One region of the Novosphingobium sp. EMRT-2 genome, then DNA from elsewhere that is predicted to be linked to it. Evidence: riboswitches for the same ligand, from Rfam matches in the RefSeq annotation. Region 1 holds a riboswitch; the other holds the start of a gene.

Region 1 (7,465 bases):
CACGGATGCTATTGTCCTCGACCAGGGGTGAAGGGCCGAGATGACGCACCCGGAGGCTCGCCTCCCATGGATCGAGAACCAGAGCAACACCGGCCGACGCTGCGTTTTCGAACGCGTTGGGAATATGATCGCCGTTGTCGTAGCGCGCGTGGCTGGCAGTGAAGTTGCCATCGAGCGCAAGCCATGGAAACGGCCGCCAGAATGCAACGATTTCATAGCCGCGCCTTCGACTGGCCCCCGACGGTTCGACGGCATTGGAATCACCCACAAAGCGCAGTTCACTGCCGACATGCAGCCACCAGTATGTCGCTGTCAGGCTCACGCCGGAGAATTGCAGGCGCGCGCCCAGTTCCTTGCCGGTGCCGCGGACGAGCACCGGGACAGGACTGGCCGTATTCACCGCACCGCGAACATCGTTGGAATGGAAACCCCTGCCCCAGTTGGCGTAGACCTCGAAATGCGGCGTGATCCGATAGGCCAAGGCAGCCTTTGGCGAGATGATCGCGTCGGAGCCACTCCCCTCCCCCAGCGAGATGGCAGCCGGATCGCGCGCCTCGACAGAATGGTGGTAATAGTCTCCGCGCAGGCCGCCCGTCAGGCGCAGCCCTTGGATCGGCGTCCAGGTTGCCTCGCCATAAAGGGCGGACGACAGTTCCTTGACGCGATAGTGACCAAGCGAGGCCAGGAACGTGCGGTCGGCGGTGCGGTCAACGCCGACATTGCCGATGGCGTCATACCGGTTCTCGGTGCCCACCGTCAGCGACAGACCGGGTGCAGGTTCCCAGCGCTTCTGTGCCATCAGCCCGAACACCCAGCGCTGGTCGAATTGCCGGATCTGTGCGCTGGTTCCATCGGCGTCGGCATAAGTTGGGTTCGAGAACATCGACCAGTCGTAGAACTGGGCATAGGCATTGGCGCGCCAACTCGGCTGTTCGACCATGATGTTCCCGATCAGCCGTGTGGTTTCGCCACGCGCGGATGGATCAGGAGAGCAGAACACGTCCGGGCACAGAGGCGTGCCGACGACCCGCTCGGGAATCTGCTCGGTCGGGCTCCATGTCGCCCGATAGGCATGAAGTGTAGCCTCAACGGTGCCCGCGCCGACCGGCATGCGGTATTTGGCGAAGCCTGAGTAATGACGCAGGCGTTCTGGCTCCTGCCAGGGACCATCATAGACCTTCGCCTGGCCGACGAGGGTTAGGTCGCCCTGTCCCAAACCGCGAAATGTTCCGCCGACGGCAACCCGGCGCCAGCCATAGGAACCGGCCTCGGCCGATGCCCAGGGCCGTTCGTATTCGTCGATGGTGGACATATAGGCTGCCCCGGCCAGGGCAAAATCGCCTCCATCGGCTCGGTAGGGGCCTTTGCGAAAATCTTCCCGCGCCACGATTTCCGGGATCAGGCCATTGAGATCGAGATAGCCATGACCGTGGCCGTGTGTGCGGAAGTTCATCTGCACACCGTCGATATAGGTCGTGAAGTCCGACCCATGATCGAGGTTGAAGCCGCGCAGGAAATACTGGTTCGCCTTGCCGCTCCCCGAATGCTGGGCCGCCACCATGCCGGGAACCGCTTCCAGGAGCTCGGCCACGCGAAGGAGCGGACGGACCAGCAGATCGGAACCGGCAACGCTGCCTTCGCTGGCGGCATGAGCCGTACCGATCTTCGCTTCACCGCGCCCGAAAACCACGATCTCGCTGCCCGATCGTTCGGCTTCGGCGGCATCGGTTTCTGCCGCCGTTTCGGCATGCGCGAGGGCAGGCAGGATGAGCGCGACGAGCGCGCAACTGGAAAGGAAAGTCTTGGTCACACATAGTCCCCCGGCGTCTTGCGACGTGGCCGGGGCGTGCCGTTCGCGAACGGTCGGCACGCGCGGCGGCCGGACGCCATGGGCGGCCAACGCACGTCTGCCGATGCGGCCCCAGCCGCTCGTTCGTCGCTCAGACGGAGTTCACCGTGCCGCGGCCATCCCCTGGACCAGGGCAAGAGCGACCAGACGCCGGCAGGTCTCCTGGCTCGCGGGTCACAGCTTGATGCACGCCTTCCCAGGCCTCGCAGGATTTAGCGTCCGGCCCAGTGGCTGCCCCTTTTCCATCGAAGGGACGATGTGCATCGCGCTATCCGCTTACAGTTGCAGGGACAGCCGCGGATTTGGGAGCAAGCTCCCGCACCGCATTCCCGATTAAGCCCCTTGTCAGGGCACCGGCGCGATCAATGAATGCTGAAAATATCCAACATTCAGCGGGCCGATTAGACGATGCGGTTGCGGATGCCAATGCCTTTGCTTCTCGGTGCAGCAAGGAGCGTGGGATTTGAGCATCGTCAGGATTGCGCAAGTCGCGCCATCCTGACGCAGTACTGAGCTCGAGCGCCGCATCGCTCAGGCCGCGATTCTGATATCGCTTGTTGGAACAGCGATGCAGGGGAGGAACTCGCCGGGGCGCAGCGAACAGGCAAGGCCCGGCCCATGTTCGACGCTCCCGGAAGCAAGATGGCGGCGGCAGAGGCCGCAGTGCCCGGCCCGGCAGTCGGACACTGCCGGAATGGCATGCGTCTCCATGGCGGCGAGCAAGCTGGGATAGCCCTCGACCGGGATTTCCGCCTCGCCTACGGTCATGGTGAAATTGCCGCACAGACCCGCGCTGGTAGCAAACAACTCGTAGTGGATGCGCGAGCGCGGGACGCCCTTGTCGCGCAGCCCCTGTGACAGATCCTCGATCATCGCGTGCGAGGCACAGAACAGGTAGTGGGCACGGCCATTGTCGGCGGTGACAAGATCGGCTGCGCTGAAACGGCCTGTATTTCCTTCCCACATGTCGTCCTGCCCCGTCAGGCGGGCGTGGTATCGGAAGGAGGTCCATTCCCGTGCCAGCGTTTCGAACTCTTCGTGAAAGATCAGGCCCGGCAAGCTTCGCGCCGTGAAGAACAAGGTGACGGGGCCACTAGCCCGCGCGCGCAAGGCATGGATCATCGACCTGAGCGGAGTAATGCCGACACCGGCCGCTATCAACACGATAGGCGCGTTATCGCCGATCTCCGGCAGGACGAAATCACCCTCCGGCAGACGGCATTGCAACTCGTCACCTTCACGGATCGTCTCGTGCAGCCAGCCCGAGACGCGGCCCATCGGTTCCTTCTTGATCGTCAGGCCGTACTCGCCGGGCGAGGCATCCCAGCGGTCGAGCGAATAGCGGCGCTCGGCGTGGTTTCCCGCCGGAAGCAGGGGGCCGAGGACGGTCAGATATTGTCCGGCAATGAAAGGACGGCACTTGCCTCCCACCGGCGTAAGATGGAGCGAGAAATGCGTTTCGTCATGATCGATCCGCCGGGTCACGCGGAACAGGTGCGGCCGCTGACGCCATGCATCCCATCGGCGACGCAGCGCCCTTCGACCGGCGTCGGTCAGCCAGAAGAGGATCGCCAGAAGCGCCAGTCCGCAAAGGGCGAGCAGCAGGCTGAGCATAGCGTGTCCTGCTATTCGGGACCGGTCAAACTGGCTGAGCCTTCTGCTTTTGACTGCGCCACCACATCCAGCCGCCGGTAAGGCAGAGCATCAGGAGCGTCGCGCCCAGAATGTCGATCCATATCCACTCGGCGCTCTTGCCGAAGAAGAACTTGCCGGTGTGGAGGTCCATGACCAGCTTTTGCAGCGTGTAGGCTTCCGGCTCCCTGGCGGCGAGAACCCCAAGCTTGGCGAATCCGGGAGCTTCGATCCAGCTCTTGCCACCATCGGAACTCAGCAGCGTGCCCTGGTCCTTGAGATAGGCGACAATGCCATTGGGCATCAGCCCCAGACCATGGAAGTCGCCCTCGCGAAGCTGTGTCCACGCGCCGCTCCCGGCCCTCTGCCAAAGGCCATACTTGCCGGCGGCATAGAGCGTACCCGCAGCATCGGCCTTGACCGAACGGAACTCGCCCTTGGGTATGCCCGGCTCACGAACCGGGAAGCCGCCGACCATCCTGAACAGGCCCGCCTGGCTGGCGATGAAGGTCGCATCCCCAACCGTAGCGACGTCGCGCACGATGACTTCGGGCATCTTCATGTTCATGGCATTGCCCGCCATGGCAGGCGCGAGTTTCAAGTCCTGGGTGCCCAGAGACTTGTCGTGCGCAATGAAGATCGCCGTCGCGCCGATGATGAACATCGGAATGAGCAGCGCGATGCTCACCCACTTATGCCACCCGCGTGCGGAACCCATCGCCATAGCCACCCCGTTTGCAATTCATTCTCAGTATGACCCGCCCTAGCCGAGATCGTTGACCGAAATCAAGGATCGGTCGGATACAATTGTTATTGCGAAGCGTTCGCATCTACCATATTGCGCGGTTCATCCGGGGGGATTGATGGCTACACTTGCGGTATCAGGGCAAAGCAAAAGCACGCGGAATACCGTGGGTTTTCCGCTGCCCGCTGCTCCCCCGCAGACAGGCGAATCCAATATCTTCACAGCGAGAGAGGTAGATTCACCGCAATTTCGAAGTGAAGGGCCAGTCCGAAACGAACTGGTTTCATTGGACTGTGAGAGATCGCAATATAACCCCGGCGCGAATCGAAAAATTGCGTTCGCTGTAGCCTCCCTGCTTCACGGGTTGGCGATGGCAGCTTTGTTCGCAGGGTTCGGCCCAGGCCTTGGTCCTCTTCGTGTCGAGAAATCCGAGCGCCTGACAGTCGTCCAGCTTGCGCCGCCCGCTCCGCCGCCAGCGCCAGCCGCCGCTGAGGCGGCAGAGCGGAAGGCGGTTCAGGCACCGGACATGAAGGCAGCGGCCATAGCGGACGTTCCTGCACCGGTTTCCATTAATCTCGCTCCCAACGTGTCGCCGACTGCGGCTGTCGCAGCAGCTTCGCCTGCTGCTTGGCCGCCAATGCGGGACGACGCACCCAAGCCGACTGTTGCAGAAGCGCCGCCCGCACCCGATCGAGTAGAAATCAAGCAGCAGCAGAGCCGCTATGCAGGCGTACTGATGGCCCACCTCGGCCGGCACAAGCGCTATCCGCGCGAACTGCGCGACGCCGGAATCCAGGGGCGTGGTCTGGTGCTGTTCAACCTGACGGCGGATGGCCGGATCGCCAGCCTCAAGCTTGTCCGTTCGACCGGTTCGCCGGAGTTGGACCGCCAAATCCGCTCGATCTTCGAGCGGGCACAACCCTTCCCGATCCCGGACTGGAGCCGGGACGTATTCCAGACCAGCTACACCCTGCCGGTCGACTTCACCATCACCAGCTAGAAAAGAAAGACGATATAATGACCTTGCAGCCGATTCAGGCCCCGGCCTTCCGCACCCTTCGTTCCCAATGGATGATCGGGGTGGCCCTTATCGGACTGTTCGCCCAGCCCGCCCTTGCCGCTGAAACGGACGGAGGCCCCCAGAAGGGTGAGGTGTCGCAGGAGGAACTCGACAACAGCGTCCTTCTTCCGAGTCTCAGCATGGCCGGTGCCTCCGAAAACAGTGTCGTCATCACCAATGACACTTCGGCAACCGCGACGATCACCCGCAAGGACATCGAACGTCGTCCTTCGGGCTTCATTCTCAACGGCGTCATCAAGCGGCTGCCCGGCGTCTATACCGGCGGCGGTCCTGGCGAAGACAAGGATTTGCGCCTGCGCGGCCTCGACAAGGAATATTCGCGCCTGCAGGTCGATGGCATCCAGTTGCCGGGCGGCGGCGAGAAGCGCGAGTTCAACCTCGACATCCTGCCCAACGCCCTGATCGGTTCGGTCACCGTGATCCGCAACGCTCCCGCCGAGTTCGAAGCGGACGGGCTTGTCGGCCGCGTCCATGTCGAGACCCGCGCCATCCCCGAGGAGCAGCAGATCGATGCCGACATTGCGCTGGGCGGCACGAAGTTCGGGAGCGATGACGGCTGGGGTGGCTCCTTTGCCTATGGCAACCGCTTCGGCGAACATTTCGGCTTTCAGGGCGCGGTGTCATACGTCGATGAGCCGAACATCAAGAGCAAGGACAAGCTGACTGCGGCCGGATTGCTGTCGTCACGCGAAGTCGAGGACAAGCCGACGAAGCGGTTCGCCATCGATCTCGACGCCGGTTATTTCTGGGAAGGCGGTGAATTCCATATCCGGCCCAAATACTTGTCCTCGCCCGAGGACAAGTTCAAGACCGCATTCGCGTACAAGATCACCGGCACGACGGTAATGTCAACGCCGGTATAAAATGGGGCCAGCCACCGGTTTAAAAGTGGGCCAGTCAATTCAAACAAAAAGCCTCAGTTTGAGGCTGGGTTTAATCGGCGTCGGGGAAGCGGCTGTAGCGTAGCGGAAGCCGATTTCCCGACGCCGATTGCCGTTTCTGATCAGGTCATCTTGCTGCTCTCCTTTTCCTTTTGTCGCTTACGGCTGCTAGCAAGACGGAAGCTGTCACCATTCATCTCGAGGATGTGGACATGGTGGGTTAGCCGGTCGAGGAGCGCGCCGGTAAGGCGTTCGGAGCCGAACACCGATGTCCATTCGTCGAACGGTAGGTTGCTGGTGATCAGCGTGCTGCCGCGTTCGTATCGCTGGCTGAGCACTTCGAACAGGAGTTCGCCGCCGACGGCAGTGAACGGCACGTAGCCGAGTTCGTCCAAGATCAGCAGCTTGACTGATGCCAGTTGCTTCTGGAGCATGCGTAATCGCCGCTCATCTCTGGCCTCCATCAGGTCATGCACCAGCGCTGCCGCGGTGGTGAACGCCACGCTTTGGCCCTTCTGGCAAGCGGCAAGACCCAATGCGAGGGCGGCGTGCGTTTTGCCTGTACCGCTCGGCCCCAACGCAATAACATTACGCCGCTGTTCGATCCATTCCCCGCGCGCCAGTTCCAGCACCAGTGCTTTGTTCAGCGATGGCTGGGCGGTAAAATCAAACGTGTCGAAGCTCTTGGTGTGCGGGAACTTGGCCATGCGAATGCGGCGTTCCACCATCCGGCGTTCGCGGTCGATCCGCTCGAGCTCGCATAGCCGCAGCAGATAGCGCGGATAATCGGCACGGTCTTGCGCTGCTTCAAAGGCGACCTTTTCATGCTCACGCGCAAAGGTTGGCAACTTGAGCGCCTTGAGGTGGTTGGCCAGCAACACCGCTGGCGGAACGCTGGTAGAAGTTTGCGCCATGGCAGGCAGCGGCATCAGGGACTCGGTCATGCCAATACTCCCGCCGGGGAACCGCCTGTCTGCGACAGCAAGCCCATATAGCTACGCGGGTCAGTGCGCCCGACATCTGCGCGTGGCAGGTGCGGATAAAACTGCAAGTCAAGCCGCGGTGGCCGCCGCTCGAGCCGCGCCAGCGCGATCATCTTCACGGCATCGAAGCTGATCGCCCCCAGATCCAAGGCATGAGCCACTGCCCATTCCACAAGGCTTTGCTCGAACCGCTCACAAAGCCGCAGCACCTGGATAAACTCGCGCCGCCCTTCTTTGCCGCTACGCGCCTCCATCAATCGCCGGATGCGATGCATTGGCTCGGCCAGAACCCAG
Region 2 (7,465 bases), on a different replicon from region 1:
CCGCCGCCACGCCTTGCGCCCCGGCGTTGAGCGCGGCGAGGCACTCCTCCTCGCTCATCGCCGCCGCGCTGGCGATGTCGCCGGTCGGGCGGTCAAGATCGAGCGCGACCACGGACAGCGCCGCGCCGCACGCCCGCGCCAGCGCGTTGATCGCTGCGCCGCCGGCCTGGAAATTCGCGACCATCTGTGCGGTCACCTCCACGGGAAAGGCGCTGACGCCGCGTGCGGCGACGCCGTGGTTGCCGGCAAACACCGTTGCCCGCACCCGGTCGAGCGCCGGCCGTTCGCGCCGCTGCCAGCCCGCCATGAACAGCGCGATCTCCTCCAGCCGCCCCAGCGATCCCGCCGGCTTGGTCAGCACCGCCTGCCGCGCGCGCCCCGCGGCCAGCGCGGCATCGTCGGGCTGCGGCAAGGCGTCGAGCGCGGCCCCGAACACCGCCGGATCGTCAAAGCGGATCATGGCCAGACAATCATGGGCAGACATAGCCTTCGGGCGGGGTGCGGGTGATGAAATGGCCCTTCACGCCTTCCGGCCATTCGGCATAGGGCACCACGCCTTCCGCGCTTGCGGCGTGGCGGGCGGCATAGCCCAGAATCGCGCGGGCCGAAGCCTCGTCGGGCGTGAACCCGCCCAGCACATAGCCGATCCGGCCCGGCGCGCGGATATGGACCGTGCAATGGCGCTGGCAGGCGAACAGGCAGGCCATTTCCTGCACCGCCACGCCGGCAAGGTCCGGTTCCTGCGCCTGCACCTGCCGCAAGGCCTCGGCGAGCAGCGCGCCACCGCGCCGCCCGCCTTCGTCCTCGCGCCGGTCGGCGGACAGGCGGCAGGTGGAGCAGACCACCACTGCCGGCCCGTTTGCAACCGCGCGCAGCATCAGAACCGGCTCCGCAGGCCGATATAGACCGTCCGGCCCAGGCTGCCGTAACCGCTGGCCGTCTCGTAATGCCGGTCGGCCAGGTTCTCTATGCGACCATGGACCGTCAGCCCGCCGGCCACGAGCCACTGCACCCGCAGGTCGACCAGCCAGTAATCGGGCAAGGTCGTGCGGCTGCCCGCGCGGTCGAACGTCGCGCCGGCATAGCGCGCGGCCACGCTGGCCTTCACCCCCTGCGGAAGATCGATCCCACCCTCGACGTTGGCGAGATGGCGCGGCACGCGGGCAAGCTGGCGGCCGAAGTCGGCGCCGCCGGGCGACCGGTCCTGCGCCGCAATCCAGCTGTAGTTGCCCTGCGCGAACAGCACGCCGATCCGGGCATCACCGCTCAGCTCAATGCCCCGCGCGTGCGCCTTGCGGACGTTGGCGTAGTAGCCGAAGCGCGTTGTGGTCGTGCCGGGCACATAGCAGGATGCAGGCAGCGGGCCGCTGGTGGGGCAATAGGCGAAGTCGATCAGGTTGTCGGTGTCGCGCTCGAACCATGTCGCGGAGCCGCGCAGCACGCTGCCCAGCGCCTGCTCGAAGCTGACCGACCAGCCCTTCGCCTTTTCGGGCTTGAGATCCGCGTTACCGTAGAGGCTGAACAGCTGGTAGAGCGACGGGGCCTTGAACCCTTCGTCATAGCTGGCGCGCAGCACCGTCTTGCCCGCGTTGGGCGTATAGACGCCGCCGGCGCTGAACACCGTGTTCCCTCCGAACCGCGACTGGTGATCGTAGCGCACGCCGCCGTTGAGCGTCAGCCCGGCGAGAGGCGTCGCGCGCAACTCGCCATAGAGGCTGTCGGTCGAAGCGCGCTGCGGCACCAGCGCATAGGGCGCGGTGTTGTTGCCGGGCGAGGCCGTGGTCATGCGCTGTTCCTCGCGTTCGGCGCCGAACACGGCCTGCACCGCGTCGGAAAAGCGGAACGACCCCTGGTATTCGAAGCGGCGGACGCGGCCGTGCGCGTCGAAGTTCAGCGGGCGGATCGCGCGGGCGGGATCGTAGTTCTCGCGGTCGGTCTCGGTCTGCATCGCCGCCAGCCGGTTGGTGAAGCGGCCGTCGAGCAGCGCGAGATTGAGCCCGGCATAGCCCGACCATTCCTTTGTCAGGCCATAGACGAGCGAGTCGCCCGAGGTGCCGTCGAAATCGTTGCGCGCGTCGGCCCAGTAGCCGCGCAGGTCAAACGACAGGTTGGGCGTCAGCTTGAACGTGGCCGTGCCACTGGCCGAGGTGCGGCGGTATCCGTCCGGCTCGGTGCCATTGCTGCGGGCCGAAATGCCGTCGGTGGAGAAGGTCGAGGCGGACAGCCGCCAGTCGACCAGCGTGCCCGTGCCGCCGACGCCGGCTTGCGCGTTCACCGTCTTGTGCGTGCCCGCCTCCACCGCCAGGCTGCCTTCCAGCGGTTTTTCCGCGCGGCGCGTGGTCACGTTGACGACGCCGCCGATCGCGTCGCTGCCCCACAGGATCGATTGCGGGCCGCGCAGGATCTCGATGCGTTCGATGTCATCGACGAACAGGTTGGAAAAGGCATAACCGCCGGACGTGGCGGACGGATCGGACAGCCGCACACCGTCGATCACCATGACCGACTGGCCGGCGTCCGCGCCGCGGATGCGCAGCGAGGTGGCGGTGCCATAGCCGCCGTTGCGCGAAAGGCTGATGCCGGGCGTGCGGACCAGGACATCGGTCACGGCCAGCGGCTGCACCTGCCGGATGGCCGCCTCGTCCAGCACGGTGACGGTGGACGAGACGCGATCCTGCGCGACCGGCGTGCGCAGCGCGGTCACGACGATGGAGGTGTCAGGCGCCGCGTCGGGCGCCGGATCGTCGGGGTAAGGGGCGGCATGGGCGGCCACGGGAAGGCCCAGCGAGAGCGAGAGGACGGAAACAACGGAACAACGGGTCAGGCGCATGGTGCGGTTCCCTGGATACGAACGGCGATGACCTGCCGTTCGGACCGCATGGAAAACGCCCGCCGCGCGACGCCCCGGCGAGATCGCCGGAGGGCACGAGACGACGCTTCCCGCACGGTCTTCCCGGCAGGCAGTGGCTGTCGTTGCGCGAGGGATCGTCCCGCCTTTGACGCGGGAACCTCGAACGTCCGGTGCACCCTGCCCGAACGAAGAACGACCGCGTCAGGCAGGTCTCCTGGCTCGCGGGTCAATGCTGGTCCGGCCGCCTTCTCAGGACGGTGAAGTCCCAATGGCGTGATGGCCGGTCGGCTCGCCGCTTACAGTTGCAGGGGCAGCCGGGGTTTCGCACCCCGTTCCCTTTTGATCCCCTTTCGGGGAACCTGTCGCAGAGCGGCGGATAGCTTCGCGCCGGCCATGCCGCAAGCGCGAATGCTTGCGGCGGCGCATCGCTTCGCTTATCACCGGCAGCGTAACGGGTGCCCGAAAGGGCTTAATCGGGAAGTCCGGCCGGCGGAAATCCGCCGAATCCGGCACTGCTCCCGCAACTGTGACCGGTGAGCGCATCGCCATCACGCCATTGGGGTTCCGGCCCTGAGAAGGCGGCGACAGGCGCGATGATCCGGGAAGTCAGGAAACCGGCCCGCTACCGTCGTTCCTTCGCGCGGGCGGGATGCACCGGGCGGACGAGGGCTTCTCCCTTGGCGGACGACATATGTGCGTTTGTTGCCGAAGGGGGCCTGTGATGAACTGCGTCTGACATCCACGACACCCGCAGCAGGCGTGCGCCCCGGCCCCGAGCTTTCGGTTCCGCGCCCGCCCGCGCACCGCAAAGGCCCCCGCGCCGCAGCCGATGGTCGCGTGCGCGGCCACAACGCGAAATCCAACCCGTTCAGGAGACCCCTCATGGTCCGCAATACCCGATTCGAACTGTCCGTCTTCGGGCTTCTCGCACTCGTCATGCTCGTCACGCGCAGCCATTCGCTTAGCCAGGTCATCCACCTGCCCGATACCAGCCTCGCCAGCTTCTTCGTGCTGGGCTTCTTCGTCCGCCGCGCGGCGGCGTTCGGCGCGCTGTTCCTGCTTGGCTATGCCATCGACGTGGTAGTGATCGGCTGGTTCGGCCAGTCGAGCTTCTGCTTCACGCCCGCCTACTGGATGCTGGTGCCCGCCTATGGCGTGATGTGGCTGGCCGGACGGTACGCGCAAACCCGGCTGGGTGCGAGCCTTGCCGCCCTGCCGATCATGGCCGTGCTGCTGATCTGCGCCACCTTCGCGTCCGAACTGCTTTCCAGCGGCGGCTTCTACTTCCTCGGCGGCCGCTTCGCCGATCCCACGCTCGCCGGCTTCCTGCCGCGCATCGGGCGCTATTTCCCGCCGACGCTGTGGGCCACGCTGGGCTGGAGCGGCCTGGCCGCCGCCGCGTTCTCGCTGCTGTCCCTGATCCGGCCCGAACTGCGTGAAAGCGAGCGCCGGTGAGCGGAACCGACGACAGCGCGCACCGCGAGCGCACTCGCCGGCACAAGGCGGTGGTCGACGCCAAAATCGCCGCCGCCACGCGCGACAAGGGCCTGCTGCTGGTGCTGACCGGCAACGGCAAGGGCAAGTCCTCCAGCGCCTTCGGCATGGTCGCGCGCACGCTGGGATACGGTCGCAAGGCGGCCGTGTTCCAGTTCATCAAGGGGGCCGAGAACGTGGGCGAGCGCGCCTTCTTCTCGCGCCATCCCGACGTGATCTGGGAAAAGTGCGGCGAAGGCTTCACCTGGGAAACGCAGGACCGCCAGCGCGACATCGCCGCCGCGCGCGCCGGCTGGGAAAAGGCCAGGGCGGCGCTCGCCGATCCCGCGATCAGCCTGGTCGTGCTGGACGAGCTGACCTACCTCGTCACGTATCGCTACCTCGCGCTCGACGAGATCATGCCCGCGCTGGAAGCACGGCCTGCGATGCAGCACGTCGTCATCACCGGCCGCGCCGCCGACGAGGCGCTGATCGCCGCCGCCGACACCGTCAGCGCGATCCGCGACGTGAAGCACGCCTTCCGCGACGGCGTGCGCGCGCAGGAAGGGATCGACCGGTGAAGACGGCGCGTTGCCCGGCCCTGCTGGTCAGCGCGCCGGCATCCGGACAGGGCAAGACACTGGTGACGGCGGCGCTGGCCCGCCGCCACCGCCAGGCCGGGCGCAGGGTTCGCGTGTTCAAGTGCGGCCCGGACTTCCTCGATCCGATGATCCTCGAACGGGCAAGCGGCGCGCCGGTCTATCAGCTCGACCTGTTCATGGTGGGCGAAGCCGGATGCCGCCGCCTGCTGGCCGATGCCGCGCGCGAGGCCGATCTCATCCTCGTCGAAGGCGTGATGGGCCTGTTCGACGGCGATCCGTCCGCCGCCGATCTGGCCGCCCGCTTCGGCCTGCCCGTGCTGGCGGTGGTGGACGGCAGCGCCATGGCGCAGAGCTTCGGCGCGCTGGTCCATGGGCTGGCCACCTACCGCGATGACGTGCGCGTGATCGCGGGGCTGGCCAACCGCGTTGCGGGAGAACGTCATGCGGCCATGCTCGGCCACAGCCTGCGCGGCGGCGTGCAATGGCTGGGCGCCCTGCCCCGCGATGCCGGGATCGCCTTTCCCGAGCGCCATCTCGGCCTTGTGCAGGCGGACGAGATCGCCGATCTCGACGGGCGCATCGACCGGGCGGCGGCCGCGCTGCCCGACGAAGCCTGCTGGCTGCCGGCGCTGGTGGATTTTGCCAGACAGGACGCTCCATCCCCCGCGCAACGCGATCTCGCCGGGCTGCGGATCGCCGTCGCGCGGGATGCGGCGTTCGGCTTCCTCTATCCCGCCAACCTCGATTGCTTGCGCGCGATGGGCGCGACGCTGGCGTTCTTCTCGCCCCTCGCCGATACGGCGCTGCCCCCATGCGACGCGCTGTGGCTGCCCGGTGGATACCAGGAACTTCACCTCGACCGGCTGGCCGGCAACCACACTATGCGCGATGCGATCCGCGCGCACCATGCGGCGGGAAAGGCGGTGCTCGCCGAATGCGGCGGCATGCTCTATTGCCTGGAGGCACTGGACGACGGCAAAGGCGCGCACGCCCCGATGCTGGGCCTGATGCCGGGCCGGGCGACAATGCAGGCGAGCCTTGCCGCGCTGGGATTGCAGGACATGGCGCTGCCCGCCGGGAGCCTGCGCGGCCACACGTTCCACTATTCCCGGCTGGAAACCCCGTTATCGCCTGTTACCCGCGCCACGAACCCAAACGGACGAACCGGAGAGGCCCTGTTCCGGCAGGGATCGCTGCACGCCAGCTACATGCATTTCTATTTCCCCTCCTCGCCCGCCGCTGTCGCCAGCCTGTTCGGCGCATGAAGACGGACGATTCCTGCGCAGATCGCATATAACCCGCGTGGCGCAATGCGATAAATCCGGCGCAGTTTCGCATCCCGGGAGCAGGCAGGCAATCGATGGCAACCAACGTGACCACGACCATAGACGGCCGGCTCAAGCGCGTGCTGCGGCACATGCCCGCGCCGGTGGGCATCGTCACCAGCTTCGATCCCGCAACGAACACGCCGGTCGGCCTCGCCATGTCCGCGATCATGCCGGTGTGCCTCGATCCCTGCGCGATGGCGATCTGCGTCAACCGGTCGGGATCGAGCCACGACGCGATGATCCGCGCGGAGCGCTTCTGCATCAACCTGCTGCATGACGCGCACGACGCGCACATGGCGCCGTTCGCCGGTGCGGCCGCGCGCGAGGAACGCTTCGCGCAGGACGACTGGCGTCAGCATGGCCCGGTCTGGTTCATCGAAGGGGCGCCCGCGAACATCTTCTGCGCCATTCGCGAGCGCGTGCCCTATGGAACGCATGACCTGCTGGTGGGCGAGGTCTATGACCTGTTCGACAACGGCGGCGAGGATATCCTTGGCTGGGCGAACGGTGCGCTCGGCCGGATCAATCCTCTGCGCTGACCAAACTCAGGCCAGAACCGCGCGATAGCGGGCGGCGACCTCGCTGCGGGAAAGCTGGGGGCCAAGCGCCACGCGCGCCGACTGCATCGCTTCCCACCCGGCCAGATCGGCCAGCGGCGGAATCGTCACGCTCTCGCCGCGATCGAGCCCGACCAGCGCGGCATCGACCAGATCGTTCACGTCCATCACCATTTCTGCCGGGAAGGCATCGATGTCCTTGCCCGACCGTTCCCATATCTCCGTGCGCGTCGCGCCCGGAAGCACCGCCTGCACGTGCACGCCGCTGCCCGCCAGCTCGGTGGACAGCCCCTGCGAGAGGTTCAGGATGAACGCCTTGCTGCCGCTGTAGGTGCCATCGAACATTTCCGGCGCCAACGCGAGCACCGACGCGAGGTTGACGATCGCCCCGGCGCCCTCGTGCGTCAGGCGCAGCGCCGCGGCGCGGGCCAGCAGCGCCGGCGCGGTGATGTTGAGCGCGATCAGGCGCACCACTTCGTCGGCCGGACTGGTAACCAGCGTGCCGGTGAGCGACATGCCCGCGTTGTTGACGAGCAGACCAAGGTTGGGGATCGTGGCGATCCGGTCGGCCACGCGCGCGACGGCGGCAGGATCGGTGAGATCGGCCGGCAGCACCTCGATGGCTCGGCCGGTCTCCGCGCGCAGACGCTCGGC

Evidence for each region. A riboswitch is a leader RNA that binds a small molecule or an ion and turns the genes downstream of it on or off. The one in region 1 is predicted to bind cobalamin.
Region 2: another riboswitch for cobalamin. It lies ahead of FA702_RS20530 (hypothetical protein); the one in region 1 lies ahead of FA702_RS01380 (TonB-dependent receptor).

What each region holds. Positions count from the first base shown of each region.
Region 1 covers NZ_CP039695.1:250,464-257,928, reverse strand. The annotation lists gene FA702_RS01380 (TonB-dependent receptor) at 1-1,810, opposite strand, end outside; cobalamin riboswitch at 1,984-2,222, opposite strand; gene FA702_RS01375 (2Fe-2S iron-sulfur cluster-binding protein) at 2,381-3,463, opposite strand; gene FA702_RS01370 (PepSY domain-containing protein) at 3,489-4,169, opposite strand; gene FA702_RS22655 (energy transducer TonB) at 4,753-5,226, shown strand; gene FA702_RS01360 (TonB-dependent receptor plug domain-containing protein) at 5,307-6,170, shown strand; gene istB (IS21-like element helper ATPase IstB) at 6,311-7,132, opposite strand; gene istA (IS21 family transposase) at 7,129-7,465, opposite strand, start outside.
Region 2 covers NZ_CP039697.1:568,924-576,388, reverse strand. The annotation lists gene cobT (nicotinate-nucleotide--dimethylbenzimidazole phosphoribosyltransferase) at 1-460, opposite strand, end outside; gene FA702_RS20540 (DUF1636 domain-containing protein) at 471-878, opposite strand; gene FA702_RS20535 (TonB-dependent siderophore receptor) at 878-2,830, opposite strand; cobalamin riboswitch at 3,038-3,229, opposite strand; cobalamin riboswitch at 3,288-3,489, shown strand; gene FA702_RS20530 (hypothetical protein) at 3,734-4,306, shown strand; gene cobO (cob(I)yrinic acid a,c-diamide adenosyltransferase) at 4,303-4,905, shown strand; gene FA702_RS20520 (cobyrinate a,c-diamide synthase) at 4,902-6,191, shown strand; gene FA702_RS20515 (flavin reductase family protein) at 6,287-6,793, shown strand; gene FA702_RS20510 (SDR family oxidoreductase) at 6,800-7,465, opposite strand, start outside.